DNA from 2 places in the Streptomyces sp. NPDC055962 genome. Region 1 is predicted to be linked to the other one. Evidence: predicted binding sites of a transcription regulator. Region 1 holds the regulator's gene; the other holds the start of a gene.

What was found. The regulator HspR, encoded in region 1, represses chaperone genes until heat shock. The targets are predictions, from matches to a motif close to TTGAGNNNNNNNNNCTCAA.
Region 2: the regulator HspR is predicted to act here: its motif matches at 7,065-7,083, upstream of lon (endopeptidase La).

Annotation. Positions count from the first base shown of each region.
Region 1 covers NZ_JBHJYN010000007.1:198,036-213,137, forward strand. Annotated here, with positions in the region: gene clpB (ATP-dependent chaperone ClpB) at 1-71, opposite strand, end outside; gene ACFC51_RS21565 (pyridoxamine 5'-phosphate oxidase family protein) at 208-609, shown strand; gene ACFC51_RS21570 ((2Fe-2S)-binding protein) at 739-1,059, opposite strand; gene ACFC51_RS21575 (hypothetical protein) at 1,056-1,343, opposite strand; gene ACFC51_RS21580 (helix-turn-helix transcriptional regulator) at 1,469-2,479, shown strand; gene ACFC51_RS21585 (LuxR C-terminal-related transcriptional regulator) at 2,670-3,674, shown strand; gene ACFC51_RS21590 (heat shock protein transcriptional repressor HspR) at 3,705-4,151, opposite strand; gene dnaJ (molecular chaperone DnaJ) at 4,153-5,337, opposite strand; gene grpE (nucleotide exchange factor GrpE) at 5,431-6,084, opposite strand; gene dnaK (molecular chaperone DnaK) at 6,081-7,934, opposite strand; gene ACFC51_RS21610 (sugar transferase) at 8,280-8,939, shown strand; gene ACFC51_RS21615 ((Fe-S)-binding protein) at 9,032-11,299, shown strand; gene ACFC51_RS21620 (Yip1 family protein) at 11,562-12,491, shown strand; gene ACFC51_RS21625 (phosphoribosyltransferase) at 12,552-13,052, opposite strand; gene dcd (dCTP deaminase) at 13,059-13,634, opposite strand; tRNA gene ACFC51_RS21635 (tRNA-Gly) at 14,100-14,173, shown strand; gene ACFC51_RS21640 (hypothetical protein) at 14,440-14,877, shown strand; gene ACFC51_RS21645 (hypothetical protein) at 14,874-15,102, shown strand, end outside.
Region 2 covers NZ_JBHJYN010000001.1:514,143-529,244, forward strand. Annotated here, with positions in the region: gene ACFC51_RS02245 (nitrate- and nitrite sensing domain-containing protein) at 1-781, opposite strand, end outside; gene ACFC51_RS02250 (protein phosphatase 2C domain-containing protein) at 1,154-1,939, shown strand; gene ACFC51_RS02255 (MarR family winged helix-turn-helix transcriptional regulator) at 1,960-2,457, opposite strand; gene ACFC51_RS02260 (lysozyme) at 2,706-3,548, shown strand; gene ACFC51_RS02265 (polysaccharide deacetylase family protein) at 3,716-4,480, shown strand; gene lon (endopeptidase La) at 4,613-7,042, opposite strand; gene ACFC51_RS02275 (spermidine synthase) at 7,396-8,079, shown strand; gene ACFC51_RS02280 (response regulator transcription factor) at 8,312-9,049, shown strand; gene ACFC51_RS02285 (ATP-binding protein) at 9,046-10,122, shown strand; gene ACFC51_RS02290 (multifunctional oxoglutarate decarboxylase/oxoglutarate dehydrogenase thiamine pyrophosphate-binding subunit/dihydrolipoyllysine-residue succinyltransferase subunit) at 10,383-14,198, shown strand; gene ACFC51_RS02295 (DUF6104 family protein) at 14,289-14,471, shown strand; gene ACFC51_RS02300 (hypothetical protein) at 14,472-15,102, opposite strand, start outside.

The DNA.
Region 1 (15,102 bases):
CCGTCCTTGACGGCCCTGCCGGTCGCCGCGTTGAGGGCGTCCCGGCTCTTGTTGGTCAGCTCGGCGTCCACGGGCTCTCTCTCCTCCTCGTACTGGTCCTCATCGAAACCCTGACTCACTCAACGGGTACAAAGTTGAGTCTATTCCACTCAAGGCTGAGAGAGTACTCCTCGGGCCGTCGGTGTCCCTCTTCTCTAGGCTGACCCCATGCCTGACGTACGCAACCTCACCCCCGAGTACCTCGCCTTCTGGCGGGAACGCCACGTGTGCACGCTGACCACGCTCCGCCCGGACGGCACACCGCACGTGGTGCCCGTCGGGGTGACGTACGACCCGGAGACACGGATCGCCCGCGTCATCACCGGCCGGAACACGAGGAAGGCCGCCCACGTCCTGGCGGCGGGCCCGGAGGGGGCACGGGTCGCGGTCTGCCAGATGCAGGGGCGCCACTGGGCCACCCTGGAGGGCCGGGCGGTCGTGCGCACGGAGCCCGCGGAGGTCGAGGACGCGGTACGCCGTTACGCGGAGCGCTACGAGCGCACCCCGCGGCACAACCCCGAGCGGATCGTCATCGAGATCGCCGTCGACAGGGCTCTCGGAAACGCGTGAGGAGCCCGAAGGAATTCTGAGGAATTCAGAGAGACTCCGGGCAGCACAACGGCGCCATCGTGTTCAGGTCACGATGGCGCCGCTGTGTGGGGGAAGTGCCGGAACGATATGGAAAGACGGGGGAATCGTTCAGGCACTGCGGGGGGTGGCGGAAATGGCTTCTTGGTCGAACAGCTCGTGGTCGCGCTGATCGAGATTCACGAAAATCATGCCGTACCTCACGGCACAGCGAACCGGCTGCGGCGCCCCGCGGGGCCGGCGAAGACAGCGATAGGCGCGGATGTCGTCATCCGTTTCCATCACGACGACGATCGGCTCTCCGAACAGGGTGACCATCAACGAATCGCCCTGGCGGGTGAGTGCCGTGAGCAGATCGATGAAATGCCACCCTGAGCGATACGCCGTGGCCATCTCCCGGCGGAAGGTGCGGTCGTCCGGTGGGGTGGTCATGCGGCCGCTGCGCCGGCCGGCGCACTCCAGCTGATCTCACCGGCGGCGGGCATCCCCCAGCTGATCTCACCGGAAGCAGCCGCGGCCTGTACGGACCAGCTGATCTCACCGGGAGCAGCCGCGGGCATCCCCCAGCTGATCTCGCCAGGCGCCGACGCCGCCTGGACGGACCAGCTGATCTCGCCAGGCGCCGACGCCTGCTCGGACCAACTGATCTCGCCGGTTCCGGCCGCCCCGCCCGCCACGCCGAGGCCCAGGGCCGCGACGAAAGCGGCGGCAAGCACCGAGCGAAGCATTCGCTTATACATAGTCGGCTTCGTCCTCACTTGTGGATTCTTCTCCCCCGCCTCCACGACGATGTCTCACCCGAGCCCCCCAACGCCACTGGGACGATGCATCATGTTCCTGCATGTTCAGGAACCTGGGGGGTGGAGATATGACCACAAGTGACACAACACAGACACATCCTCACGGGGTCACCGAACTATGCGAAGAGGGAAAGCGCCTCTATGCCAGCGCGTTGCGCTCCGGGCGCATCTCCCGCGCCGAGGTGAGCCCCGCACCCTGTCTGATGGACTTCGCGCTCCTGCACCCGGACCCGGACGATACGACATGGCTCCGGCCCGTACCGCCCTCCGCCGCTCTCGCCCAGCGCCTGCACCCCCTGGAACGCGAGATAAAGGAGCGCCGGCGGCGCTCCGTGGAGCTGGCCGAGTCCTTCGAGATGTTCATGGACATCAGCGCCCAGGACCCCCCGACGACCCACGCCATCACGGTGCTGGAGGGCGGCAACAGGATCAACGCGGCGCTGGATCTCGCGACGGCCGAGTGCCGCACGGAGGTGCTCACCGTCCAGCCCGGCGGGGACCGGGGCGAGGACCGGCTCAGCGAGGGCCTGGAACGGGCCCTGTCGGTGGTCAACCGGGGCGTCAGCATGCGCACGCTGTACCAGCACACCGTCCGCCACAGCCAGGGCACGCTCGCCTACGCCGCGCGCCTGGCCCAGGACAAGGTGGAGATACGCACGCTGGAGGAACTCATCGAGCGCCTCCTCGTCTTCGACCGGACGGTCGCCTTCATCCCCGCGCAGAACGACGACCAGGTCGCCCTCGAACTCCGCCACCCGGGTCTCGTCAACTACCTGGTGAAGGTCTTCGAGCAGTTGTGGAGCCGAGCGTCCCCGCTGCTCGGAGAGGCCCGCTACGACCCGCCGACCAAGGGGATCAGCGGTGTCCAGCGTTCCATCGCGCAGCTTCTCGTCGAAGGACACGTGGACGACTCGATAGCCCGCCGTCTCGGCATGAACGTACGCACCTGCAGGGCCCACGTGGCGAAGCTGTCCGCCACCCTCGGCAGTACGAGCCGCGCCCAGCTCGGTTATCTGATCGCGCGGTCAGGGATCCTGGACGAGGACTCCTGACCGCGCGCCCGCCCACCCCGGAACATCCCCACCCCGGGCCGAGGGCGCACCCGCGCGGACTTCGCGGAAGCACGGTCACGCCCGGCAGGCGCCGGGAGTCCCCCGCACTCCCGGCAGCTCCACACTCCCCCGTCAGCCGCGCGTACGCCACGGTCATGTTGTTGCAGTGCATGAAGTGAGGGGTGGTCACATCACCACGGACGAGGCGAACACGACCCATCCGCACGGGCCGGCGGAGCTCTGCGCCACCGGACTGCGCCTGTACGAGGAGGCGCTGACCGCGGGGCGCATCCCGCGCGCCGGTCTCGCGGCCGCTCCCTGCCTGATCGACATGGGCCTGGTCCAGCCCCAGCCGGGCGACGACTCGTGGATGCGTCCCGTACCACCGTCCGCCGCCCTGGCCCACCTGCTCCAGCCGCTCACCCGCGAACTGGACGAGCGCGTCCAGCTGGCCGCCGCGCTCAGCCGGTCGCTGACCCCCCTGACCTCGGTCGCCAGTGCCGATCCCGATGTGGCGATCACGCTCCTGGAGGGGAAGCCGGCGATCGACTCGGCCCTGCGGGAGGCCACCGCCGCCGTACGCGAAGAGGTGCTCACGGCCCAGCCGGGCAGCGACCGGCCGCGCGGAGGGATGCAGAGCGGTATCGACAACGCCAGGACGGCCATCGGGCGCGGAGCCAGGCTCCGGCACATCTACCAGCACCCCGCGCGCTACAGCGCCACCGTCCGCGACTACCTCGCCCTGATCTCCCCCCAGGACCTCCAGGTGCGGACCACCGAGCAGACCGTGGAACGGCTGATCGTGTTCGACCGCAGCGTCGCGTTCATCCCCGGGGCGCCCGACCGCCGGACCGCCCTGCGGATACGGCACCCCTCGATCGTCGCGTACCTGGTCCAGGTCTACGAGGTCCTCTGGGCCCAGGCCACGCCCTTCGCCCAGCAGCTGCCGGCCTCGGACCCCGGCGTCCAGGTCACGGCCGTCCAGCAGAGCATCGCCCGCCTGCTCGGCGAGGGACACGTCGACGACGTGGTGGCCCGCAAGCTGGGCATCAGCGTCCGCACGTGCCGCTCCCACATCGCCCGGCTCATGCAGGCGCTCGGGGCGACCAGCCGCACCCATCTCGGGGTCCTCATCGTGCGGTCCGGCATCGTGGAAGGACCCGGCACACGGAAAGGGCCCGCCACCGGGTCCTGAGACTCCGGTGGCGGGCCCTGCCAGGCCTGCCTAGTCCTTCGGCCTCTTCGGCCGCCAGACCACCAGCGCGCTCGTCTGCTGAACGTCCTGGTACGGCACCAGGTCACGCCGGTAGGAGGCGTGCACCTGGGCTTCCCGCTGCTGCATGGCCACGGCCGCGCCGTCGACCGCCGCGGAGAGCTCGGCGACGCGCTGCTGGAGCGCGGCGACCTGGTTCTCCAGCTCGATGATGCGCTTGATGCCGGCGAGGTTGATCCCCTCGTCCTGAGACAACTGCTGCACGGTGCGCAGCAGTTCGATGTCGCGGGCCGAGTAGCGCCGGCCCCGCCCGGCCGTGCGGTCCGGCGAGACCAGGCCGAGGCGGTCGTACTGGCGCAGTGTCTGCGGGTGCAGGCCCGAGAGCTGGGCCGCGATCGAGATCACGTAGACCGGTGATTCGTCGGTCAGCTGGTACGGATTGCGTCGACGGCCGTCCATCTCAAGCTCCCTTCGCAGCCTGGAACAGCTCCGCCCGCGGGTCCTCCCCCGCGGTCGCCTTCCGGAAGGCCTCCAGCGCGTCCTGGGCGTCCGCGCCGAGGTCCGTGGGGACGGACACCTCGACGGTGACCAGGAGGTCGCCACGGGTGCCGTCCTTGCGCACGGCGCCCTTGCCCCGGGCCCGCATGGTACGTCCGTTGGGCGTGCCGGCCGGGAGTTTCAGGGTGACCGGCGGCCCGCCGAGCGTGGGGACCTTCACCTCGCCGCCGAGCGCCGTCTCCGGGAAGGTGACGGGCACGGTGACGGTGAGGTTGTCGCCCTTGCGGCCGAAGACCGGGTGGGCGTCGACGTGGACGACGACGTACAGGTCGCCGGCCGGACCGCCGCGCTCGCCCGGGCTGCCCTTGCCGCGCAGCCGGATCCGCTGGCCGTCCAGCACCCCCGCGGGGATCCTGACCTGCATCGTGCGGGCCGACTTCGCCCGGCCGCTGCCCTTGCAGACGTCGCAGGGGTCCTGGGCGATGAGGCCCCGGCCCTTGCAGTCCACGCAGGGATCGGTCAGCGAGAACCCGCCGCCGGTGCCGCGCGACACCTGGCCGGTGCCCACACAGGTCGGGCAGACCCTCGGGGTGCCGTTCTTGTCGCCGGTGCCTGAACACGCCTTGCAGGGGGCCTGGCTGGACATCCGCAGCGGGACCGTGGCCCCGTCGACCGCCTCGGTGAAGCTGAGCGTCACCTCGGACTCGATGTCCTGGCCGCGGCGCGGCTGGACACGGGTGCCACCGCCGCCCCGGTTGAACAGCCCGCCGAACACGTCGCCGATGCCGCCGCCGCCGAAACCGCCGGCGCCCGCGGTCTGGCCGCCGCCCGGGGCGCCCCCGAAGAGGTCACCCAGGTCGAAGTTGAAGTTGCCGCCCGCGCCGCCGGGACCCGCCCGGAACCCTCCGTTGCCGAAGAGCGCGCGCGCCTCGTCGTACTCCTTGCGCTTCTTCGGGTCACCGAGGACGTCGTTCGCCTCGGAGATCTCCTTGAAGCGCTCCTCGGCCTTGGCGTCGCCCTTGTTGGCGTCCGGGTGGTACTCGCGGGCGAGCTTCCGGTACGCCTTCTTGACCTCGGCGTCGGTGGCGTCCTTGGGGACGCCGAGAACCTTGTAGTAGTCCTTCTCGACGAAGTCCTTCGTGCTCATCGACGTCCCTCCTTCCGGACGATCGGCCGTGCGGCCGGCCCCGTGGCCGGCCGCACGCCCCGTCGGTGTTCACCGCAGTGGTCGGACGGAATGTCAGACCTCTTCGGTGCCACCGCTCTCCTCGTCGTCTGCCTTCTCTTCCTTCGCCGCGGCGGGCGTGGCGCCCGGCTGCGGCTCCGCCACGGCCACCCGCGCGGGGCGGATGGTGCGCTCCCCGATGCGGTACCCAGGCTGCAGGATCGCCACGCAGGTCGTCTCGGTGACGTCCGGCGCGTACGAGTGCATCAGGGCCTCGTGGATCGTCGGGTCGAAGGGCTCGCCCTCCTTGCCGAACTGCTGGAGGCCCAGCTTCGCGACGACCGTCTCCAGGGATTCGGCCACCGACTTGAAGCCGCCCACGAGCTCGCCGTGCTCCCGGGCCCGGCCGACGTCGTCGAGCACGGGCAGGAGCTCGGTCAGCAGGCCCGCTGCCGCGACCTCCTTGACCGTCACCCGGTCGCGCTCGACGCGGCGACGGTAGTTCTGGTACTCGGCCTGCAGCCGCTGGAGGTCGCCCGTGCGCTCGCTGAGCGCGGTACGGACCTGGTCCAGCTGGGCCGTCAGGGCCGCTGTCTGCTGTACGTCCCCGGCCGGGGCCGCCGCCTCCTCCTCCTCGGAGGGGGTGGCGGCCTTCGACTCGACGTCGTCGGAGCTGGCGCCGGAGGGGACGTCAGGCTTCTCGTCGAAGCCCGGAGTCTCCTCGGTCACGCCGCACCGCCCTTCTGGTCCTTCTCGTCGTCCACGATCTCGGCGTCGACGACGTCGTCGTCGGCCTTGGCCTGGCCGTCGCCCGGCGCCTCGGCACCCGGCTCCCCGCCCTCGGACTGGGCGTTGGCGTACATCGCCTGGCCCAGCTTCTGGGAGACGGCCGCGACCTTCTCGGTGGCGGTACGGATCTCGGCGGTGTCCTCGCCCTTGAGCTTCTCCTTCAGCTCGGTGAGCGCGGTCTCCACCTCCGCCTTCACGTCACCGGGGACCTTGTCCTCGTTGTCCTTGAGGAACTTCTCCGTCTGGTAGACGAGCTGCTCGCCCTGGTTGCGCGACTCGGCGGCCTCACGACGACGGTGGTCCTCGTCGGCGTACTGCTCGGCCTCCTCACGCATCCGGTTGACCTCGTCCTTCGGCAGCGAGGAGCCGCCGGTGACGGTCATCTTCTGCTCCTTGCCGGTGCCGAGGTCCTTGGCGGCGACGTGCATGATGCCGTTGGCGTCGATGTCGAAGGCGACCTCGATCTGCGGCACGCCACGCGGGGCCGGCGGCAGACCGGTGAGCTCGAACATCCCGAGCTTCTTGTTGTACGCCGCGATCTCGCGCTCGCCCTGGTAGACCTGGATCTGCACGGACGGCTGGTTGTCCTCGGCCGTCGTGAAGATCTCGGACCGCTTGGTCGGGATCGTGGTGTTGCGCTCGATGAGCTTGGTCATGATCCCTCCCTTGGTCTCGATACCGAGGGACAGCGGGGTCACGTCGAGGAGCAGGACGTCCTTGACCTCGCCCTTGAGGACACCGGCCTGGAGCGAGGCACCGATGGCGACGACCTCGTCCGGGTTCACGCCCTTGTTGGCGTCCTGGCCGCCCGTGAGCTCCTTGACGAGCTCGGCGACGGCCGGCATGCGGGTCGAGCCACCGACGAGGACGACGTGGTCGATCTCGGAGAGCTGGATGCCCGCGTCCTTGATGACGTTGTGGAAGGGGCTCTTGCAGCGGTCCAGGAGGTCCGCGGTCAGCTGCTGGAACTGCGAGCGCGTGAGCTTCTCGTCCAGGTGCAGCGGGCCCTCGGCGGACGCCGTGATGTAGGGCAGGTTGATCGTGGTCTCGGTCGAGGACGAGAGCTCGATCTTCGCCTTCTCCGCGGCCTCGCGGAGACGCTGGAGAGCCATCTTGTCCTTGGACAGGTCCACGCCGTGCCCGTTGGCGAACTGCTTCACCAGGTAGTCGACGACCCGCTGGTCCCAGTCGTCACCACCGAGGTGGTTGTCACCGTTGGTGGCCTTCACCTCGACGACGCCGTCGCCGATCTCCAGGAGGGACACGTCGAAGGTGCCGCCACCGAGGTCGAAGACGAGGATCGTCTGGTCGTCCTTGTCGAGGCCGTACGCCAGGGCCGCGGCGGTCGGCTCGTTGACGATGCGCAGGACGTTCAGGCCCGCGATCTCGCCGGCCTCCTTCGTCGCCTGACGCTCGGAGTCGTTGAAGTACGCCGGAACGGTGATCACCGCGTCGGCGACCTTCTCGCCCAGGTAGGACTCGGCGTCGCGCTTCAGCTTCTGCAGGATGAAGGCGCTCATCTGCTGCGGGTTGAAGTTCTTGCCGTCGATCTCGATCTTCCAGTCAGTGCCCATGTGGCGCTTGACCGAACGGATCGTCCTGTCGACGTTGGTGACCGCCTGGCGCTTGGCGACCTCGCCGACGAGCACCTCGCCGTTCTTGGCGAAGGCGACGACGGACGGCGTGGTCCTGGCGCCTTCGGCGTTGGTGATGACGGTGGGCTCGCCGCCTTCGAGAACGCTGACGACGGAGTTAGTCGTGCCCAGGTCGATGCCGACCGCACGTGCCATTTCAATTCCTCCAACTGACTACTTGAGTGGATCTGACTCAAGGATGCATGACACCCCTGCCGGAGTCAAAGGACCTGAGCCGCTTACGCTCAACTTATGTGCTCACGCAACCGCTGAGCAGGCACTTTCCGCCCACCGGAACCGATCCGGACACGCCGTGGCGGCCACGGCACGCGACACCCGGATGCGCGGCACGTCACACACACCACCTCCCACCCTCGCACCATGGGATCGTTCTGTCACAAAATGCATCGAGACGGTCATACCGTCACACGTCACCGACTTCGGGCAGGTGCCATGCGGTACGCGAAGCAGAGTGCGGCACGACGGACGCGACACCCCGCCATGTCCGCCGCGGCGAGGGCGGTGCGCACCGCCGGCCGCTCCCCCCGCGCGCTGGCGGTGGCCGCCAAGGCGCGGCGCGCCGCCGGCGCCCTGGCGGCCGTCACCCTCAAGAGGGCCCTGGACGTCACGCTCGGCTCGGCGCTCCTGCTGCTGACGTCCCCCGCACTCGCCGTCGCCGCCCTCACCCTCTCGCTGCGGCCGCCGCGCGGCCGGGGAGGCGTACTGGTACGCGAGACGCGCATCGGCCTGGGCGGTCACCCCTTCGAGCTGCGCTCGCTGCGCACCCGCCGACTCCGGCTCGGCCTCCTGTCCCGGCTGCCGCACGTCGTGAGGGGGGAGCTCTCCCTGGTGGGCCCCGCACCCCTCACGCCGGACGAGAACGCCCTGCTCGGCCCCGCCGCGGGGCGCTGGCGGCACGGCCTCCGCCCCGGCCTGACGGGCCTGGCCCAGGTGCGCGCCCGGTCGGGAATGCCCTGGGACGAACCCGCCCTCCTGGACGCGCACTACGCAGAGCATCATGGAACCGGGCTCGACCTCGCGATCCTGGCGCAATCCGCACGCATCCCCCTACGTGCGGCCGTACGCCGGCTGCACCACCGGGGGAAGGCTCGCCTGAGCGACACAGATCACCGCCTGCCCGGCTACAGCGTGGCGGAATAAGTGGATAGTGTCAGCACAGACTGATTAAGTTACTGCTTAGTAATCACTTGTACGCGCTGGATCCCACCCTCGCAGGCCCGAGGAGCCCCCAAATGCAACTCGCCGCGATCATCGTGTCGCTGGTTCTGATCGTGGTCGGCGTGGCACTTTTCGCCCGCGCCCTCCTGCAGATCTACACCTTCATGCGGCTCGGCCAGAACGTGCCCGCGGGCACCCGCACCGATGAACCCGTACAGCGCACCGTCACCGTGGCCAAGGAGTTCCTCGGACACACCCGGATGAACCGCTGGGGCATCGTCGGTGTCGCGCACTGGTTCGTGGCGGTGGGCTTCTTCTCGCTGCTGCTGACGATCGTCAACGCCATCGGCCAGCTGTTCCAGGCCGACTGGCTGCTGCCGATCGTCGGCGAGTGGGCGCCGTACAACGTCTTCGTCGAGTTCATCGGCACGATGACGGTGCTCGGCATCGCGGTCCTGATCGTGATCCGCCAGCTCAGCAGGCCGGACAAGCCGGGCCGCAAGTCCCGCTTCGCCGGCTCCAACTTCGGCCAGGCGTACTTCGTCGAGGCCGTCATCCTCATCGTCGGCGTCTGCATCTTCATGCTGCACGCCCTCGAAGGCGCCCAGCACCACGTGGACGGCTACGAGGCGTCGTTCTTCATCTCGTACCCGGTGGTCTCCTGGCTCGAGGGCATGGACGTGTCCACGCTCCAGAACCTCACCTACTTCTTCGCCGGCCTGAAGATCGCGACCTCCTTCATCTGGATGATCACGGTCGCCCTGAAGACCGACATGGGTGTCGCCTGGCACCGCTTCCTCGCCTTCCCGAACATCTGGTTCAAGCGGAACGCCGACGGCGAGGTCTCGCTCGGCGCGCTGCTGCCGATGACCTCGGGCGGCAAGGAGATCGACTGGGAGGACCCGGGCGAGGACGACACCTTCGGTGTCTCCCAGGTCGAGCAGTTCTCCTGGAAGGGCATCCTCGACTTCTCGACCTGCACCGAGTGCGGTCGCTGCCAGTCGCAGTGCCCGGCCTGGAACACCGGCAAGCCGCTCTCACCCAAGCTCCTGATCATGTCCCTGCGCGACCACGCGCACGCCAAGGCCCCGTACCTGCTGGCCGGCGGCGGCAAGGACATGGAGGGCAACGAGAAGGCCACCGAGGAGCAGCTCAAGGACGTCCCCGCGGCCGCCCTCGCGGAGGCGGAGCGCCCCCTCATCGGCACCGCCGAGGAGAACGGCGTCATCGACCCGGACGTGCTGTGGTCCTGCACCACCTGCGGTGCGTGCGTGGAGCAGTGCCCGGTCGACATCGAGCACATCGACCACATCGTCGACATGCGCCGCTACCAGGTGATGATCGAGTCCGCGTTCCCGTCCGAGGCGGGCACGATGCTCAAGAACCTGGAGAAGAAGGGCAACCCCTGGGGGCTCGCCAAGAAGCAGCGCGTCGAGTGGACCAAGGAGGTCGACTTCGAGGTCCCGATCGTCGGCAAGGACGTCGAGGACCTCAGCGAGGTCGACTACCTGTACTGGGTCGGCTGCGCGGGCGCCCTCGAGGACCGCGCCAAGAAGACGACGAAGGCCTTCGCGGAGCTCCTCCACATCGCGGGCGTCAAGTTCGCGATCATGGGCGGTGACGAGAAGTGCACCGGTGACTCGGCCCGCCGCCTCGGCAACGAGCCGCTGTTCCAGCAGCTCGGCCAGGAGAACGTCGCGATGCTGAACATGGCGTTCGGCGAGGACGACGAGGACGACTCGACCAAGAAGTCGAAGGCGTCGAAGAAGATCGTCGCGACCTGCCCGCACTGCTTCAACACGATCGCGAACGAGTACCCGCAGCTCGGCGGCGAGTACGAGGTCATCCACCACACGCAGCTGCTCCAGCACCTGGTGGACGAGGGCAAGCTGATCCCGGTGACGCCGGTCGAGGGTCTGATCACGTACCACGACCCCTGCTACCTGGGCCGCCACAACAAGGTCTACACACCGCCGCGCGAGATCATCAAGAGCGTTCCTGGGCTGCGGAACGAGGAGATGCACCGCCACAAGGAGCGCGGCTTCTGCTGCGGCGCCGGCGGGGCCCGGATGTGGATGGAGGAGCGGATCGGCAAGCGCATCAACAACGAGCGTGTCGACGAGGCCCTCTCGCTCAACCCGGACATCGTCTCCACCGCGTGCCCGTTCTGCCTCGTCATGCTGACCGACTCGGTCAACGGCAAGAAGAACGACGGGCAGGCGAAGGAGTCGGTGCAGGTCGTCGACGTGTCGCAGCTGCTCCTGGAGTCGGTGAAGACACCCGCCGACCCGGCGGACGACGCGGAGACGGCCGACCAGCCGGAACCCGAGCCCGTCCAGTAACTCTCCCTGCCCGCGGAAGCGGCCGGACCTGCCTCGGGGGCAGGACCGGCCGCTTCCGTACGTCCGGGGCAGGCCGGGGCAGGGGCGGCGGGCCCCCGGGGCCTGGGGCGGAGGACCCCCCGGGGGCCGGGGCGGAGGCCCCCGGGGCCTGGGGCGGGGGACCCCCCGGGGATCCCTTAGGGGATGTCACAGCTAGGCCGCAAAGGGCCCGTGTTCCCCCGGCCCTCACACCGCACCCGTACGGACCAGGTACGTTCGATGTGTGGCTGGATTCAGGATCGGACGCGGCCGGGACAACCGCACACCGCAACAACACCCGCAGCAGCAGCAACAGCCGTACGGCTCGCAGGCGTCACCGCCGCCGTACGGCGGGCAGTCGTGGCCCCCGGCAGGAGGCAACGGCGCACCGTACGGCGGCCCCCAGGGCGCCCCGTACAGCGGCGGGCACGGCGGCAACGGACACGGGGGTGGGCACGGACACACAGGCGGGCACGGCGAACCGGAGTACTTCGGCGACCCGCACCACCAGCCGTCGCAGCAGGACCCGTACGCCAACGCCCCGGGGCACACCCAGGCGTTCAGCATCAACGAGGACCCGTACGGCGACGGCAGCACCTACCAGGCCGGCAGCGCCCCCGTGCAGCCCTCCGGCCCGCGGCTCCCCTGGAAGCAGCTGCTGAGCGGCATCGTGATGCGGCCGGGACCGACGTTCTGGCAGATGCGCGACTACCCCGTCTGGGGCCCCGCGATCGTCGTCACGTTCGTCTACGGCCTGCTCGCGCTCTTCGGCTTCGACCAGGCGCGCGACGAGGCGATCCACGCGGAGGTCTCGACGGCCGCCCCGTACGTGATCTTCACGGGCCTCGGCTTCGTCGTCGGCGGCCTGGTCCTCGGCGCGGTCACCCACACCCTGGCCCGCCAGCTCGGCGGCACGGGCTCCTGGCAGCCGACCGTGGGCCTGTCGATGCTGATCATGTCGATCACGGACGCGCCCCGGCTGATCTTCGCCCTGTTCCTCGGCGGCGAGAACTCCCTGGTGCAGATCCTCGGCTGGATCACCTGGCTGGCCGCCGGGGCGCTGTTCACCTCGATGGTGAGCAAGTCCCACGACCTGCCGTGGCCGAAGGCCCTGGGCGCCTCGGCCATCCAGCTGATCGCGCTGCTCTCGATCATCAAGCTCGGCACGATCTGACCCGACGCGCAGGAGGGCCCCGGTGCACGGCACCGGGGCCCTCCTGCGTCTCGCGCGCGCCTAGGAGTCGAGGACCTGACCCTCACGGCGCACGACGGGCTTCTCCACGCTCCACGGGAAGTTGATCCACTGATCGGTCTTCTTCCACACGTACTCGCACTTCACGAGCGAATGCGGCTTCTCGTAGATCACCGCGCTGCGCACCTCGGCCACGTGGTCGATGCAGAAGTCACGGACCAGCTTCAGCGTCTTCCCGGTGTCGGCGACGTCGTCGGCGATGAGGACCTTCTTCTGCGAGAAGTCGATGGCGTTCGGGACGGGTGCCAGCATGACCGGCATCTCCAGCGTGGTCCCGACCCCGGTGTAGAACTCGACGTTCACCAGATGAATGTTCTTGCAGTCCAGGGCATACGCCAGACCGCCGGCGACGAAGACCCCGCCCCGCGCGATGCTCAGCACGACGTCCGGCTCGTACCCGTCGTCGGCGACCGTCTGCGCCAGCTCCCGTACGGCGTGCCCGAACGCCTCGTACGTCAGATTCTCCCGAGCTTCACCAGCCATGCCGTATCACACCTGTGTCCGATGGAAATTCATGTAAGAACGCGAGGCGGTAGGCCCTCGCTGGCCCTGATAGCGCGATCCGTAACGCTCGGATCCGTACGGGAACTCGGAGGACGAGGTCAGCCGGAACATGCACAGCTGCCCGATCTTCATTCCCGGCCAGAGCTTTATCGGGAGGGTCGCCAGATTCGACAGCTCAAGCGTCACATGACCCGAGAAACCGGGGTCGATGAAACCTGCCGTGGAATGCGTCACCAGCCCGAGCCGCCCCAGCGAGCTCTTGCCCTCCAGCCGCGACGCCAGGTCGTCGGGGAGCGAGATGACCTCGTACGTCGAGGCCAGGACGAACTCTCCGGGGTGGAGGATGAACGCCTCGTCACCCTCGGGCTCGACCTGACGGGTCAGGTCCACCTGCTCGACGGCGGGATCGATATGCGGATAGCGGTGGTTCTCGAACACCCGGAAGTAGCGGTCCAGCCGCACATCGATGCTCGAGGGCTGAACCATCGAGGCGTCGAACGGGTCAATGCGAACCCGCCCGGCATCGATCTCGGCCCGGAGGTCCTTGTCTGAGAGAAGCACGCACCGAGGATACGCAGAACGCGCGAGCCGACCCCAACCGGACCGCCCCGCGCGCCTGCCTCACCCCTCTAGCGCTCCTCGAACGCCACAGGAACGGCCTGCCTCAACCGCGCACAGCGCGGGCAGCGGATGAGCCGCCCGGGACCGATCCGCTCGGACCCGAGCTGCTGCATCGGGAACGACGAGGCAGCAAAAACGTGCCCTTCGGCACAGCGGACGACGGTGCGCTCCATCGACTCCATCAAGTCCCTTCCCCAACCAGCCATGGACGAGACCGCCACATTAGGGGATGAACAGGACGCCACTCCAGGCGGCACTCCGACCACCCACGCTACGCCCCCAACTCCCCTCACCCACACCCGCGTCCACCCCCCACAACGACACACGGACCCCACGGCGAACACGCCGGGGGTCCGGGATGGGGTACAGTGTGGGACGATGCACAGCCGATCATCAGCGTGCCTCGCGGGTGTAGTTTAATGGTAGAACATGAGCTTCCCAAGCTCAGAGCGCGAGTTCGATTCTCGTCACCCGCTCCATGATGAAGGCCCAGGTCGACGACCTGGGCCTGTTTTCATGTCCGCGACGCGCTGGAGTGGAGCGATCCGGCCGATGCAGACCGCCGGCATCAGCCCGAGCTCATCGACCTCCCCGCTTGCTGCTGTTTGATAACTGCGCGATCCGCATTAGTGACCTGCGCGAGGCAGCTGACGACACTGACCGGACCTCATGCATCCAGGTGAAGAGAAACGATTCCGTCCGCGGGGAGGGACTGTGCCGTGCGGTGAGGTGGCACGGTCCGGTCATGAAGATAATCAGGACGCTGACCGCAGTTGTCGTCGGCACCTGCCTCGCAGCCGCACCCGTGGGCGAGGCATCAGCGGCGGCGCGCTGGAACAAGAACGTGAAGTGTGAGGAGACCGACCCCGAGGGACGGGTGATCCCAACGCGTTATGGCAACGCCGATCTCGGCTGGAATCACTTCTCCGGCAAGCACAACATCAAGAAGTCTCGGGTGGTCGACGCGGCCCTGGCCGGGAAGGTCGACAAGAAGAACGGGGGCAGACTCGAGTACTACGGGGTCGCCCGCAACCAGACCAAGCTGGTCAAGATCGTGGTCATCGTCCAGTACGCGCGCCGCACGGCCGATGGCGAGTACGACGCGGGCAGGGGCAAGAAGATCGGCGTCATCACCGCCTACTGCAAGGGCATGAACAGGTGCCCGGACTGGATCAACGAGTGAACGACCCCGGCGGGGAGACAGCCGAGCAGCAGGCGTACATCACGCGCTTCCTCCTCGACTACACAGCGGTGCCCCTTGCCGGGGGGATCTTCCTCCGCGGTGTGCTGCCGGCGCGGGATGCGGTCCGGGTCGTGACCGGAGCCGCCGACGCGGTGGCACCACACGAACTGGTCGCCTACGAAGTCCCGTTGTCGGACGAGGACGAGGAGCCGGTGACCGCTCCAC
Region 2 (15,102 bases), on a different contig from region 1:
GGGAGGCGAGCTCGCGCACCCGGGCCTGCTGGGCGGCGGCGCTCAGCTCGTCGCGGTCGCGGTCGTCCTCGTCGCCGCCCGTGTCCTGGCCCTGGACGGGCAGGCCGGTGAACGGGTCGATCTGCTGCTGGGGCGGCTCCGAGCCGGGCACGGCGAGCGCGGCCAGGAGGAGTCCCCTGGTGGCGGAGGCCTGTTCGACCGCGCCACCGAGCGCGAGCGGCGCGCGGGTGGCGTCGGCGGCGCGCGGCGGGGTCTTCTCGGCGAGCTCGTCGGCGAGGTCGTGGAGCTTCGCGATGACCTCGGAGTAGGCCTGGTAGGCCTCCATGGCCGAGCCCTTGCCGGTGAGGGCGGTCCGGCGGAGCGACGGGATCTCGGCGAGGTCCCGGCGCAGTGCTGCCGGGGCGGCCTCCCTGATCTCGTCGGCCTGCTGGTCGACGCGGGCCGCGGGCCCGGTGGTGCCGTCCTCGGCGTCCTTGTCCTCACGGCCGCCCGCGATGTGGGCGGTGACCTGGTCGCGCTCGTCCGCGAGGGAGTGCGCGAGGGTGATGGCCTGCTGGTTCAGCTCGGCGAGCGTGACCAGCCGCTGGGACTCGTTGAGATCGGAGGACGCGCCGAGGGCCGCCGGGGCTCCCGCCGCGATGACGGTGATCCCCACGACGGCGACGCCGGCGACGAGCCGGCTGCGTACCCGTACGGTCCGCTTGGAGGCACCCGCAGCCTGAGGCACCGCCCCGGACTCCTCGCGCGTGCTGTCCTTGCTCCGAGGCCGCTTCTTCTGCACCGGTGCTCGCAATCTTGACTCGTCCGCCCTTGAAGCAGAGGTGACGCGCAGTCACGTGAATGGGCACCCCGCCCTGGTGGGCGCCGTACGGCTTCCGACCATTCCAGCGCTTTTGGGAGGGGGGCCGCGCATCAACCGCTCCGCCACTCGAACGAGTGAACATCACTCCGGAGTTGGCGAACAAGTCTCCCCACAGGCGGCTCCAGGCATGCGCGGACCACCGGGTGGAACTTCGGGCCAGGCTTTGGCAGTATGCCCGCCCGCATATGCACAAGGCCCTGGATTCCTTGCCCCGTGGCCATTCTGACCTGCCGCGACGGCCCAACCCCGGGATCGTGCAGGCGCCGTGAAGGCATCGTGCAGACTGGCTGAATGCGCATCGAACTCGCCACCGAGCCGGGCGGCCCCGAACGCCCCAACGAGGACTGGGTATCGGCCCTGGCCCCTGCGGAAGGCCGGGGTGGCGCCCTCGTCCTGCTGGACGGCGTGACGCCTCCCCCCGGCAGCGACGGCTGTGTGCACTCGGTTCCGTGGTTCACGGCGCGGCTCGGGGGCGCGCTGGCCGAACTGTCCGCTTCGCGGAGGGATCTGACACTCACCGAGATCCTCGCGGCGTCCATCCGGCGCACCGCCGACACGCACCGTTCCCTGTGTGACCTTTCTCACCCCCGTACGCCTCAGGCGACCGTGGTCCTGGCGCGTTGGGACGACGAGAGGGTCGAGCACCTGGTGCTCTCCGACTCGGCCCTGCTCGTCGAGGGGCCCGACGGCACGGTCAGACCGCTGCTCGACGACCGCCTCGACCGGCTGCCGCCGGGCTCGCTCGCCTCGGCGGAGATCGCGGACGCCCACGTGCGGAACAAGGAGGGCGGCTTCTTCACGGCCGCCGCCGACCCCCTGGTGGCGTCACGCGCGGTGACCGGCGAGACCCCCCGGGCGGAGGTCAGGGCGCTGGCGGCGCTGACCGACGGGGCGAGCCGCTGGACGGAGAAGTTCCGGGAGGGTGACTGGACGGCCACCCTGGGGGTGCTGCGCGAGGCGGGACCTCAGGGGCTGATCGACCGCGTCAGGGAGTTGGAGCGGGCCGACACCGAGCGCGTGCACCTGCGCAGCAGCAAGACCCATGACGACGCGACGGCGGTCCTCGTCGAGCTGTAGCCGCTCCACCCCGGCGCTCCTCACTCCTCGGCGCGCTCGTTGAAGTGGTGCAGCAGGCGGGCCAGTTCCGCGACCTCGGTCCGGTCCCAGCCGGCGAGCTTCCGGGCGTAGCGGCCGCGTCGCGCGTCACGGACGCTGCGGAAACGCGCGAGGCCCTCGTCGGTGAGGTGGACCAGGGAGGCGCGGGCGTCCGCGGGGTCGGCCTCGCGCGCCACCAGACCGAGCCCCTCCAGGGCCCGCAGCTGACGGCTCATGGTCGCCTTGCCGACCCCGAAGTAGGCGGCGAGGTCCGTGGCGCGCTGACGCCCGGCGGACTCCAGCCGCACGAGGAGCCCGTAGGCCGCGGCTTCCAGATCCGGATGGACCTCGCGGGCCATCTCCCCCGAAGTGGCCCGCGCACGGCGCAGGAAGACAGCCAGCTCGCGCTCCAGCGCGAGGAACTCATGGTCCACACCGCTTCCGGCCGTCACACCGGGTTCACTGCCGCTTCCACTCACGTGCACGTCAGTACCCCTCATACGCTTTCCCGCCGATGAAATTTTCTTCCGACTCCGGTCATCGCCGCAGCTGGGCCAGTATTTCGCAGGCGTAGACCTCCGGCGGCGGCCAGGGGCCCTTCCGGGCACGGGTCCACGCGCGTAGCTTCGTGAGCGCCGTGGGTGGCGTGTGCACATCACACGCCCGCACCACGGTGCACGCATCGCAGGAGTGTCCCGCACCCGCTCCTGGGCCATGAGCTCCCCCACCGAGCCCTCGGAGGCACGCAATGCCCGTGCACAGATCCGGAACCGCTTCGTCCCACCGCCCCCGCACCCTCGCGACGGGCACTCTCCTCGCCGCTCTCGCCCTCCTGCTCGCCCTGCCCGGACCGGCCTCCGGGGCCGCCACCGCGGCCGTCCCCGAAAGGGGTACGGCGAGGATGGGCCAGGGCGTGATCGCGCACGACGGCCAGGGGAGCGGCTCCCCGACCGGTCCGGCCGCGGTGCAGACCGAGGGCGTGGACGTCAGCAGCCACCAGGGAGACGTCGCCTGGCCGACCCTGTGGAACAGCGGCGTGAAGTGGGCCTACGTGAAGGCCACCGAGGGGACGTACTACCGGAACACGTACTTCACGCAGCAGTACACGGGCTCCTACGGCGTCGGGATGGTCCGGGGCACCTACCACTTCGCCACCCCGGACACGACCGGCGGAGCGGCCCAGGCCGACTACTTCGTGGACAACGGGGGCGGCTGGTCCAGGGACGGCAGGACCCTGCCCGGCGTACTGGACATCGAGTGGAACCCCTACGGCGCCCAGTGCTACGGCAAGACCCAGGCCGGCATGGTCGCCTGGATCCGCGACTTCGTGAACACCTACAAGGCGCGCACCGGACGCGACCCGGTGATCTACACCGCGACCAGCTGGTGGAAGGACTGCACGGGGAACCATGCGGGATTCGGCGCCACCAACCCGCTCTGGGTGGCCCGTTACAACACCACGGTCGGCGAACTCCCGGCCGGCTGGAGCTACTACACGATGTGGCAGTACACGTCGTCGGGCCCGACGGTCGGCGACCACAACCACTTCAACGGGGCGCTCGACCGCGTGGTGGCGCTCGCGAACGGCTGAGGACACGGACCGCACCACCGAGCCCCGGCGACCGACCCCAGGTCACCGGGGCTCGCTTCCGCCCGCCACCCCACTATGCACCGCGCGTATACGCACTATGTATAGTCGCGGCGTGCCACACCACCGGTGTGCGGCCGAGCCTTGGGGAGTGACGCGCTGTGTCTGTTGTGCCCGAAAAGACGACGCTCTTCGGCGCGGGGTTGGCCGCCGCCCTCGTGACGGTCCTCACACTGACGCTCAGCGGATGCTCGATGGAGACCACGGCCCCCGGATCCGCCCGCGCCGACGCCGCGTCCGACGCCAAGGGCGCGTTCGGACCGGTGGACTGCCGCAAGGCCAAGTGCATCGCGCTGACCTTCGACGCGGGGCCCGCGAAGGACACACCGCACCTCCTGGACGTCCTCAAGGAGAAGAAGGTGCCGGCCACGTTCTTCCTGCTGGGGAAGAACCACGTGCTCAAGCACCCGGACACGGTGCGGCGCATCGCGGCCGAGGGGCACGAGGTCGCCAACCACACCTGGTCGCACCAGATCCTGACGGGGCGGAAGCCCGACGAGATACGGGCCGAACTGGAGCGGACCCAGCTGGCGATCGAGGGGATCACCGGGAAGAAGCCCCGGCTGATGCGCCCTCCGCAGGGCCGCACCGACGACACCGTCTCCGGGATCTGCGAGGAGCTCGGACTCTCCCAGGTCCTGTGGAGCGCGACCGCCAAGGACTACTCCACGAACGACTCCGCGCTGATCAGGAAGCGGATACTCGACCAGGCCGGCAAGGACGGGATCATCCTGCTGCACGACATCTACAAGGGGACGGTGCCCGCGGTGCCGGGCATCATCGACGCCCTGAGGAAGCAGGGCTTCACCTTCGTCACCGTCCCCCAGTTGATGGCTCCGGCGGAGCCCCGGCCCGGGACGGTCTACCGTCCCTGACCACCCGTGTCCCCGGCCGCCGGGCTCGTAGCGGACCGTCCTGCCCGCACGCGGACGGTCCGCCCTCCCGGAGGAGGACGGACCGTCCGTACCGGCCGTCGGCGTGGTGCCGCGCCCGTCACTGCGTGACGCCTACGCGGCGGCCGGGAGCCTGTCCCTCACCTCGGTCGAGGCCGGGGCGAGCGCGATCTCCAGCACCTGGCGCACATCGGTCACCGGGTGGACCTCCAGCGTGTCGAGGACCTCGGCCGGGACGTCGTCCAGGTCGGCCTCGTTGCGCTGGGGGATCACCACGGTGGTGATGCCCGCGCGGTGGGCGGCCAGCAGCTTCTGCTTCAGGCCACCGATCGGCAGCACCCGGCCGGTCAGCGAGACCTCGCCGGTCATGGCCACGTCCGTACGGACCAGCCGTCCGGAGAGCAGCGAGGCCAGCGCGGTCGTCAGGGTGATGCCGGCGCTCGGGCCGTCCTTGGGGACCGCGCCCGCGGGGAAGTGGATGTGCACGCCCCGGTCCTTGAGGTCCGCGACCGGAAGCTCCAGCTCAGCGCCGTGCGAGCGCAGGAAGCTCAGCGCGATCTGCGCGGACTCCTTCATGACGTCGCCCAGCTGACCGGTCAGGGTCAGCCCCGAGGCGCCGGTCTCCGGATCGGCCAGCGACGCCTCGACGAACAGCACGTCGCCGCCGGCTCCCGTCACCGCGAGCCCGGTGGCCACACCGGGCACCGCGGTCCGGCGCTCGGCCGGGTCCTGCGCGGACTCGGGCACGTGGTGCGGCCGCCCGATCAGCGCCCGCAGGTCCTGCTCGGACACCGTGGCCGGGAGCTCGCGCTCACCCAGTTCGTGCTGGGCCGCGACCTTGCGGAGCAGCCGTGCGACGGCCCGCTCCAGGTTCCGCACCCCGGCCTCCCGGGTGTACTCGCCCGCCAGCTTGCGCAGCGCGGACTCGTCGAGTCCCACCTCGTCCTTCTCCAGACCCGCCCGCTCCAGCTGGCGCGGGAGCAGGTGGTCCCGGGCGATGACGACCTTCTCGTCCTCGGTGTACCCGTCCAGGGTGACCAGCTCCATGCGGTCGAGCAGGGCCTCCGGGATGGATTCGAGGACGTTGGCCGTGGCCAGGAACACGACGTCGCTGAGGTCGAGTTCGACCTCCAGGTAGTGATCCCGGAAGGTGTGGTTCTGCGCCGGGTCGAGCACTTCGAGCAGCGCTGCCGCGGGGTCGCCGCGGAAGTCCGAGCCGACCTTGTCGATCTCGTCGAGGAGGACGACCGGGTTCATCGAACCGGCCTCCTTGATCGCCCGGACGATGCGCCCCGGGAGCGCGCCGACGTACGTACGCCGGTGGCCCCGGATCTCGGCCTCGTCCCGGACCCCGCCGAGCGCGACCCGGACGAACGTGCGCCCCATGGCGTGCGCGACGCTCTCCCCGAGGGAGGTCTTGCCCACGCCGGGCGGGCCGACCAGGGCCAGCACCGCGCCGCCGCGCCGGCCGCCGACCACGCCGAGACCGCGGTCCGCACGGCGCTTGCGCACCGCGAGGTACTCGGTGATGCGCTCCTTCACGTCCTGCAGACCCGCGTGTTCGGCGTCGAGGACCTCCTGGGCGCCGCGGATGTCGTAGGCGTCCTCGGTCCGCTCGGTCCAGGGGAGCTCCAGGACGGTGTCCAGCCAGGTCCGGATCCAGGACCCCTCGGGGCTCTGGTCGGAGGAGCGCTCCAGCTTCTCGACCTCCTTGAGAGCCGCCTCGCGGACGTGTTCGGGGAGGTCCGCCGCCTCGACGCGCGCCCGGTAGTCGCCGGACTCGTCCTCCGGATCGCCGTTGAGCTCGGAGAGCTCCTTGCGCACGGCGTCGAGCTGGCGCCGCAGCAGGAACTCGCGCTGCTGCTTGTCGACACCCTCCTGGACGTCCTTGGCGATGGACTCGGCGACGTCCTGTTCGGCGAGGTGCTCGCCGAGCCACTGGACGGCCAGCTTCAGACGGGCGACCGCGTCCGCGGTCTCCAGCAGCTGGACCTTCTGGGCCGTGGTGAGGAAGGGCGAGTAACCGGAATTGTCGGCGAGGGCGGAGAGGTCCTCGATCTGCTGGACCCGGTCGACGACCTGCCAGGCACCGCGCTTCTTCAGCCAGCTGGTCGCGAGGGCCTTGTACTCCTTGGCGAGCTCGGCGGCCGAGCCCGGCAGGGGGTCGGGGAGCGCCACCTCGATCCGGGTGCCCTCCACCCAGAGGGCGTTGCCGGGACCGCTGGTCCCTGCGCCGATCCGGACCCGGTCACGCGCCCGGATCAAGGCGCCCGGATCGCCGTCCGACAGGCGTCCGACCTGTTCGACGGTGCCCAGCACGCCGGTCCCCGTGTAGTTCCCGTCGATGCGCGGCACGAGCAGCACCTCGGGCTTGCCGTCCCCGGGCCGCGCGACGGCCTGCGCGGCCTCCACGGCTGCGCGCACCTCCGCGTCCGACAGGTCGAGCGGCACCACCATTCCGGGCAGCACGACCTCGTCGTCCAGCGGCAGCACGGGCAGGTCGATCGGCGTGGACGCCTTGGACGCGTTGGACTCTGCAGTCATGATCTCCCCTTCGGCAGGCAAGTTGAGCTATGTGGACTCAATGCTTGTGAGCCTCCACATGTTCCCCGGACGGTGTTCGCTCTCAGCGATCGCTCACCCCACCGGCCCTGCCTGCCCCGGTCCACGGCCGCCCCAGGGGCCTGCCGCAGCCACCCGCTCCTACCGCAGCGCCCCGCCGGACGCGGTCATTCCCGGTGCCTCCGTGCGCGCCGCGGTGCGCACCGTACGCCGGTGCGCACAGGACTCCCCGCCGGGTGACACTCCGGGAAACGGGTGGCCCGGAGCGGCGGGGCCGAGGAAGGATGGGCCGCCGGAGGAAGCCCCACCCCCTGCCGGAGACCGGAGACCGCGCCATGCCCGCCACAGACGCCCACAGCCCCGTCGTCCTCGACCGGCGCGAAGGCCCGTTCGGCGAAGTAGTCCTGCGTGAGCGCGGCGACGACTTCGAGATCATCGCCAACGGGTGCTTCCTGATGGACACCTCCGACGGGCGCTCCGAGCGGCTCCTCGTCGACGCGGCACTCGCCGCCCTGCCCGCCGGACGGCCTGACCCGTCGGTGCTGATCGGCGGGCTCGGCGTCGGGTTCTCCCTCGTGCGCGCGGCCGACGAGCCGCGCTGGGGCCGCATCTCGGTCGTCGAGCGGGAGCAGGCCGTCGTGGACTGGCACCTCGACGGACCGCTCGGCCGGATCTCCGGAGCGGCGCTGGCCGATCCGCGCACCGAGATCCTCCGCGCGGACCTCGTGACCCACCTCCACACGACCACGGAGCGTTACGACGCACTGTGCCTGGACATCGACAACGGCCCCGACTGGACCGTCACCGAGGACAACGGAGGCCTCTATTCGCCCACCGGTCTCGCGGCCTGCCGGGAGCGCCTGACGCCCGGCGGAGTCCTCGCGGTCTGGTCCGCGCAGCCCTCCCCGGAGTTCGGCGAAGCTTTGCGGAATGCCGGATTCCACGCAGTAAGGACCGAAGAAGTAGCGGTTGCCCGAGGTGTTCCGGACGTGGTCCATCTCGCACTCCGCGGCGACTGAACCCCCACCCGGTATCCGCATCCCGTTCCTGCCACGGGCCGGGCACCACAACTCCGCCGATCCGTCTGCTTTCCGCGGGTAACACCTTCACGACGGACAACACCCTGCGTAGCCGGGAGGCGTCCTCTGCCTTTACGCTGCTGACCGGCACAAGGGATCACCGACGAAATCCACAAGCGACAACCGTGCCTCCGGGGGAATGGCCTCCGCGAGAACGGGCAGGGGCGGGGCGATGGAACAGACACACACCACCCACAACGGCGTCGCGGCCACCCCCGGGGCTCAGCGCCGGGTGCTGGTGGTCGAGGACGACCCGACAATCGTCGACGCCATCTCCGCCCGGCTGCGGGCCGAGGGCTTCCTGGTGCAGACCGCACTGGACGGGCCGGCGGCCGTGGACGCGGCCGAGGCCTGGCAGCCCGACCTGATGGTTCTCGACATCATGCTTCCGGGCTTCGACGGCCTGGAGGTCTGCCGCCGCGTGCAGGCACAGCGCCCCGTACCGGTGCTGATGCTCACCGCACGCGACGACGAGACCGACATGCTCGTCGGGCTCGGTGTCGGGGCCGACGACTACATGACCAAGCCGTTCTCCATGCGGGAGCTGGCGGCGCGGGTCCACGTCCTGCTGCGCCGGGTCGAGCGGGCCGCGCTGGCCGCGGTGACGCCGCGCAGCGGCATCCTCCGCCTCGGCGAGCTGGAGATCGACCACGCGCAGCGCCGCGTCCGGGTGCGCGCCGACGACGTCCACCTCACTCCGACCGAGTTCGACCTGCTGGTCTGCCTGGCCAACACACCGCGTGCGGTGCTGTCCCGGGAACAGCTGCTGGCCGAGGTCTGGGACTGGGCCGACGCCTCCGGCACCCGCACGGTCGACAGCCACATCAAGGCGCTGCGCCGGAAGATCGGCGCCGAACGGATCCGTACCGTGCACGGCGTCGGCTACGCCCTGGAGACACCCGCGCCATGACGCGGCCCGGCTCAGGACTGCGGCCGTTCTCGATCAAGGCCAAGCTGGGCACGCTCGTGGTGGTCTCCGTGTTCATCACGACGGGACTGCTGATCGTCGCCCTGCGGACCAGGACCGAATTCCGGTTCATCACGGTCTTCTCGGTGATCGCCACCCTGCTGATCACCCAGTTCGTGGCGCACGGCCTGACCGCACCGCTGGACGAGATGCGCGCCGTGGCGCGGTCGATCTCGCACGGCGACTACACGAGACGGGTGAGCGGCGCCGGACGCCGCGACGAGCTGGGCGATCTGGCCCAGACGATCAACCGCATGGCGGACGACCTGGAGGCGGAGGACCGGCACCGCAAGGAGCTGGTGGCCAATGTCTCCCATGAGCTGCGCACCCCCATCGCGGCGCTCAGAGCCGTGCTGGAGAACGTGGTCGACGGGGTGTCCGCCGCGGACCCCGAGACGATGCGCACGGCCCTCAAGCAGACCGAGCGCCTCGGCCGGCTGGTGGAGACCCTGCTCGACCTCTCGCGGCTGGACAACGGGGTGGTGGCCATCAAGGCACGCCGCTTCGAGGTGTGGCCGTACCTGTCGGGGGTGCTGAAGGAGGCGAACCTCGCCGCCTCCCAGCGCCGCCTCTCCTCCGGTTCGGGCAACCACTCCCGCACGGACGTCCATCTCCATCTCGACGTGTCGCCGCCCGAGCTGACGGCGCACGCGGACGCGGAGCGCCTGCACCAGGTGGTGGCCAACCTCATCGACAACGCCGTGAAGCACAGCCCTCCGCACGGCCGGGTCACGGTGCTGGCGCGGCGCGGGGAGTATCCCGAGTCGCTGGAGCTGGAGGTCGTCGACGAGGGGCCCGGCATCCCGGAGGCGGAGCGCCACCGGGTCTTCGAGCGCTTCAACCGCGGTCAGGCTCCCTCCCCGCACGGCCCCGGCAGCGACGGCGGTACGGGCCTCGGGCTCGCCATCGCCCGCTGGGCGGTGGATCTGCACGGCGGCCGCATCGGCGTGGCCGAATCCGCCCGCGGCTGCCGCATCCAGGTCACCCTTCCGGGTACGCATCAGCCGCACGGTTGACCCCGCGTTCGAAGCGGAGGGCCCCGTTTCTCCTTCTCGGCCGGGAAAGAGATACGGTCCAAGGGGCCGTAGCACCGGCCTCGCGTACCCGAAGGGCAGTGGAACCCTGCTTGTTTCCCGCCATTTCATGCGCCGAAACCCGGCTTCCGATGTGATGTGCACGACGAAGACCGGCCCGGCCTGCACGTAACGGCCAGGGAGGCGTAGCCTTGATTTCCGCTGTCCATCACCTTGTGAAGCGGAAGAGGGCGGTTGCCGCCGTGTCGTCTCAGTCCCCCAGTAACTCGAGCATCTCGACCGATCAAGAAGCAGGCTCCGGGTCCAACCCGGCCGCCGCTTTCGGCCCCAATGAGTGGCTCGTCGACGAGATCTACCAGCAGTACCTCCAGGATCCGAATTCGGTCGACCGTGCCTGGTGGGACTTCTTCGCCGACTACAAGCCGGGTACGTCCGGCACGGCGGACAAGCCCGTACCCGCACCCGCGGGAGCGGTGACACCGGCCCCGGCCGCCACCGCTGCGAGCACCGTGAACAACACCGCTCCGGCGCAGGCGCCGGCCGCGCCCCCCGCCGCCCCGGCCAAGGCCGCGGCCGCCGCCCCGGCGGCTCCGGCCGCCCCGGCGAAAGCCCCCGCCGCTCCCGCCGAGGCGGCGCCCGCGAAGGCAGCCCCGGCCGCCGCGAAGGCGGACGCCTCCACGGAGGCCCCGGCCGGTCCCGAGTACGTGACCCTGCGCGGCCCGTCGGCCGCCGTCGCGAAGAACATGAACGCCTCCCTGGAGCTGCCGACGGCCACGTCCGTCCGCGCCGTTCCGGTGAAGCTGCTCTTCGACAACCGCATCGTCATCAACAACCACCTGAAGCGGGCCCGCGGCGGGAAGATCTCCTTCACGCACCTCATCGGGTACGCGATGGTGCAGGCCCTCAAGGCCATGCCGTCGATGAACCACTCGTTCGCGGTGAAGGACGGCAAGCCGACCCTCGTCAAGCCCGAGCACGTCAACCTCGGCCTGGCCATCGACCTGGTGAAGCCGAACGGCGACCGCCAGCTCGTCGTCGCGGCCATCAAGAAGGCCGAGACGCTCAACTTCTTCGAGTTCTGGCAGGCCTACGAGGACATCGTCCGCCGTGCGCGCGTCGGCAAGCTCGGCATGGACGACTTCTCCGGTGTCACGGCCTCCCTGACCAACCCCGGCGGCATCGGCACCGTCCACTCGGTGCCCCGCCTGATGCCCGGACAGGGCCTCATCATGGGCGTCGGCGCGATGGACTACCCGGCGGAGTTCCAGGGCACCTCGCAGGACACCCTGAACAAGCTCGGCATCTCCAAGGTCATGACCCTGACCTCGACGTACGACCACCGCGTCATCCAGGGTGCGGCGTCCGGCGAGTTCCTGCGCGTCCTGGCCCAGCTCCTGCTCGGCGAGAACGAGTTCTACGACGAGATCTTCAAGGCGCTGCGCATCCCCTACGAGCCGGTCCGCTGGCTCAAGGACATCGACGCCTCGCACGACGACGACGTCACCAAGGCCGCACGGGTCTTCGAGCTGATCCACTCCTACCGGGTCCGCGGCCACGTCATGGCCGACACCGACCCGCTGGAGTACCGCCAGCGCAAGCACCCCGACCTGGACATCACCGAGCACGGCCTCACCCTGTGGGACCTGGAGCGCGACTTCGCGGTCGGCGGTTTCGCCGGCAAGACGATGATGAAGCTCCGCGACATCCTCGGCGTCCTGCGTGAGTCGTACTGCCGCACCACCGGCATCGAGTTCATGCACATCCAGGAGCCGAAGGAGCGCAAGTGGCTCCAGGACCGGGTGGAGCGTCCTCGCCCCGCTCCGGAGCGCGAGGAGCAGCTGCGGATCCTGCGCCGCCTCAACGCCGCCGAGGCGTTCGAGACGTTCCTGCAGACCAAGTACGTCGGCCAGAAGCGGTTCTCGCTGGAGGGCGGCGAGTCCGTCATCCCGCTGCTCGACGCGGTCATCGACTCCGCCGCCGAGGCCCGCCTGGACGAGGTCGTCATCGGCATGGCCCACCGCGGCCGGCTGAACGTCCTGGCGAACATCGTCGGCAAGTCCTACGCGCAGATCTTCCGGGAGTTCGAGGGCAACCTCGACCCGCGGTCGATGCACGGCTCCGGCGACGTCAAGTACCACCTGGGCGCCGAGGGCACCTTCACCGGTCTGGACGGCGAGCAGATCAAGGTCTCGCTGGCCGCCAACCCCTCGCACCTGGAGGCCGTCGACCCGGTCCTCGAGGGCATCGCCCGCGCCAAGCAGGACATCATCAACAAGGGCGGCACGGACTTCACGGTCCTGCCCGTCGCGCTCCACGGCGACGCGGCCTTCGCAGGCCAGGGCGTCGTCGCCGAGACGCTCAACATGTCGCAGCTGCGCGGCTACCGCACCGGCGGCACCGTGCACGTGGTGATCAACAACCAGGTCGGCTTCACCGCCGCCCCGGAGTCCTCGCGCTCCTCGATGTACGCCACGGACGTGGCGCGCATGATCGAGGCGCCGATCATCCACGTCAACGGCGACGACCCGGAGGCCGTGGTCCGCGTCGCGCGGCTCGCCTTCGAGTACCGGCAGACGTTCAACAAGGACGTCGTCATCGACCTCATCTGCTACCGCCGCCGCGGTCACAACGAGGGCGACAACCCGGAGTTCACCAACCCGCAGATGTACACGCTGATCGACAAGAAGCGCTCGGTGCGCAAGCTCTACACCGAGTCCCTCATCGGTCGCGGTGACATCACGCTGGAAGAGGCCGAGCAAGCCCTCCAGGACTTCCAGGGCCAGCTGGAGAAGGTCTTCGCGGAGGTCCGCGAGGCCACCTCGGCGCCGTCCCAGCCGCATGTCCCGGACGTGCAGGCGGAGTTCCCGGTCTCGGTGGGCACCGCGGTCTCCTCGGAGGTCGTGAAGCTGATCGCCGAGTCCCAGGTCAACATCCCCGACGGCATCACGGTGCACCCGCGTCTGATGCCCCAGATGCAGCGCCGCGCCGCCTCGGTGGAGAACGGCACGATCGACTGGGGCATGGGCGAGACCCTGGCCATCGGCTCGCTGCTCATGGAGGGCACCCCGGTCCGGCTCGCCGGCCAGGACACCCGCCGCGGCACCTTCGGCCAGCGCCACGCGGTCCTCGTCGACCAGAAGACCGGCGAGGACTACACCCCGCTGCTCTACCTCTCCGACGACCAGGCCCGTTACAACGTCTACGACTCGCTCCTCAGCGAGTACGCGGCGATGGGCTTCGAGTACGGCTACTCGCTGGCCCGCCCGGAGTCCCTGGTGATCTGGGAGGCCCAGTTCGGCGACTTCGTCAACGGCGCCCAGACCGTCGTGGACGAGTTCATCTCCTCGGCCGAGCAGAAGTGGGGCCAGACGTCCGGCGTCACCCTGCTCCTCCCGCACGGCTACGAGGGCCAGGGCCCGGACCACTCGTCCGCCCGCCCGGAGCGTTTCCTGCAGATGTGCGCGCAGGACAACATGACGGTCGCGATGCCGACCCTCCCGTCGAACTACTTCCACCTCCTGCGGTGGCAGGTGCACAACCCGCACCACAAGCCGCTGATCGTCTTCACCCCGAAGTCGATGCTCCGCCTCAAGGCGGCGGCGTCGAAGGTCGAGGAGTTCACCACCGGCGGCTTCCGCCCGGTGATCGGCGACGAGACGGTCAAGGCCGAAGCGGTCCGCAAGGTCGTCTTCGTCTCAGGCAAGCTCTACTACGACCTGGACGCCGAGCGCGAGAAGCGGGGCGACACGGAGACGGCGATCATCCGTCTGGAGCGTCTGTACCCGCTGCCGGGTGCGGAGATCCAGGCCGAGATCGCCAAGTACCCGAACGCCGAGAAGTACCTCTGGGCCCAGGAGGAGCCGGCGAACCAGGGTGCGTGGCCGTTCATCGCGCTCAACCTGATCGACCACCTGGACCTGGCCGTCGGCGCCGATGTGCCGCACGGTGAGCGCCTGCGCCGCATCTCGCGTCCGCACGGCTCGTCCCCGGCGGTCGGCTCGGCCAAGCGTCACCAGGCCGAGCAGGCCCAGCTGGTCGCCGAGGTCTTCGAGGCCTGATCAGCGGCTGTATGTCACCGGAGGGCCCGGCCCCGCGAGATGCTCGCGGGGCCGGGCCCTCCGGCTTTCCGGCCTCGTTATCCTGGTGCCATGTACTTCACGGACCGTGGCATCGAGGAACTGGAGAAGCGGCGCGGCGAGGAGGAGGTCACCTTCGAGTGGCTCGCCGAGCAGCTGCGTACGTTCGTCGACCTCAACCCCGACTTCGAGGTCCCCGTCGAGCGCCTCGCGACCTGGCTGGCACGCCTGGACGACGAGGACGAGGACGAGTAGTCAGCCGCTGTTCCGTGCGCTTTTGCCGGCCGCGCTCCTGACGTGGTCGTACGCGAGTCCCAGCACCCCCTGCACGAGGAGCACCAGGCCGGCCGCGATCCAGCCGCCGCTGCGGCGGCGGGCTCCCCACAGGGTGAGCGGGAGCCCTGCGGCCACCTGGACCGCGGCCGCCGCGCGGGCCCTCGGGCCGAGCATCCAGGGGCCGAGGCTGCCGCTCTCGACGGCGTCGAGCTCCACCCGTACGGCGTCGCGCCAGCCGGCCCACTCGATCAGTTCCGCCCGCGGAAGCACCTTCGCGACCGAGCGCAGCCGGTCCGCGGGTTCACCGGGTGCGAGGCCGGCAGGCAGGTCCACACCCGCGCGGGTCAGCACGGCGAGCAGTCCACGCAGCCGGGCGTCGGCGTCGGCCGACGGATCGGCCCGGGTCAGCGCCTCCAGCTCCTGGACGTCGAGGACGGGGTCGAGGCCGAGCCGTACGGCGGACGTCCGCATGGCCTCCTCCTCGGCGGCCGGGGTGCCGTCGGCCAGCCAGATGTAGCCGACGGGGCGGCGGAATCCCGAGGCGAGGGTGTACCCGGACCGGTCGCCGTCCCACCAGAGCGCGAGCACCGGCCAGGTCGAGCCGACCGCG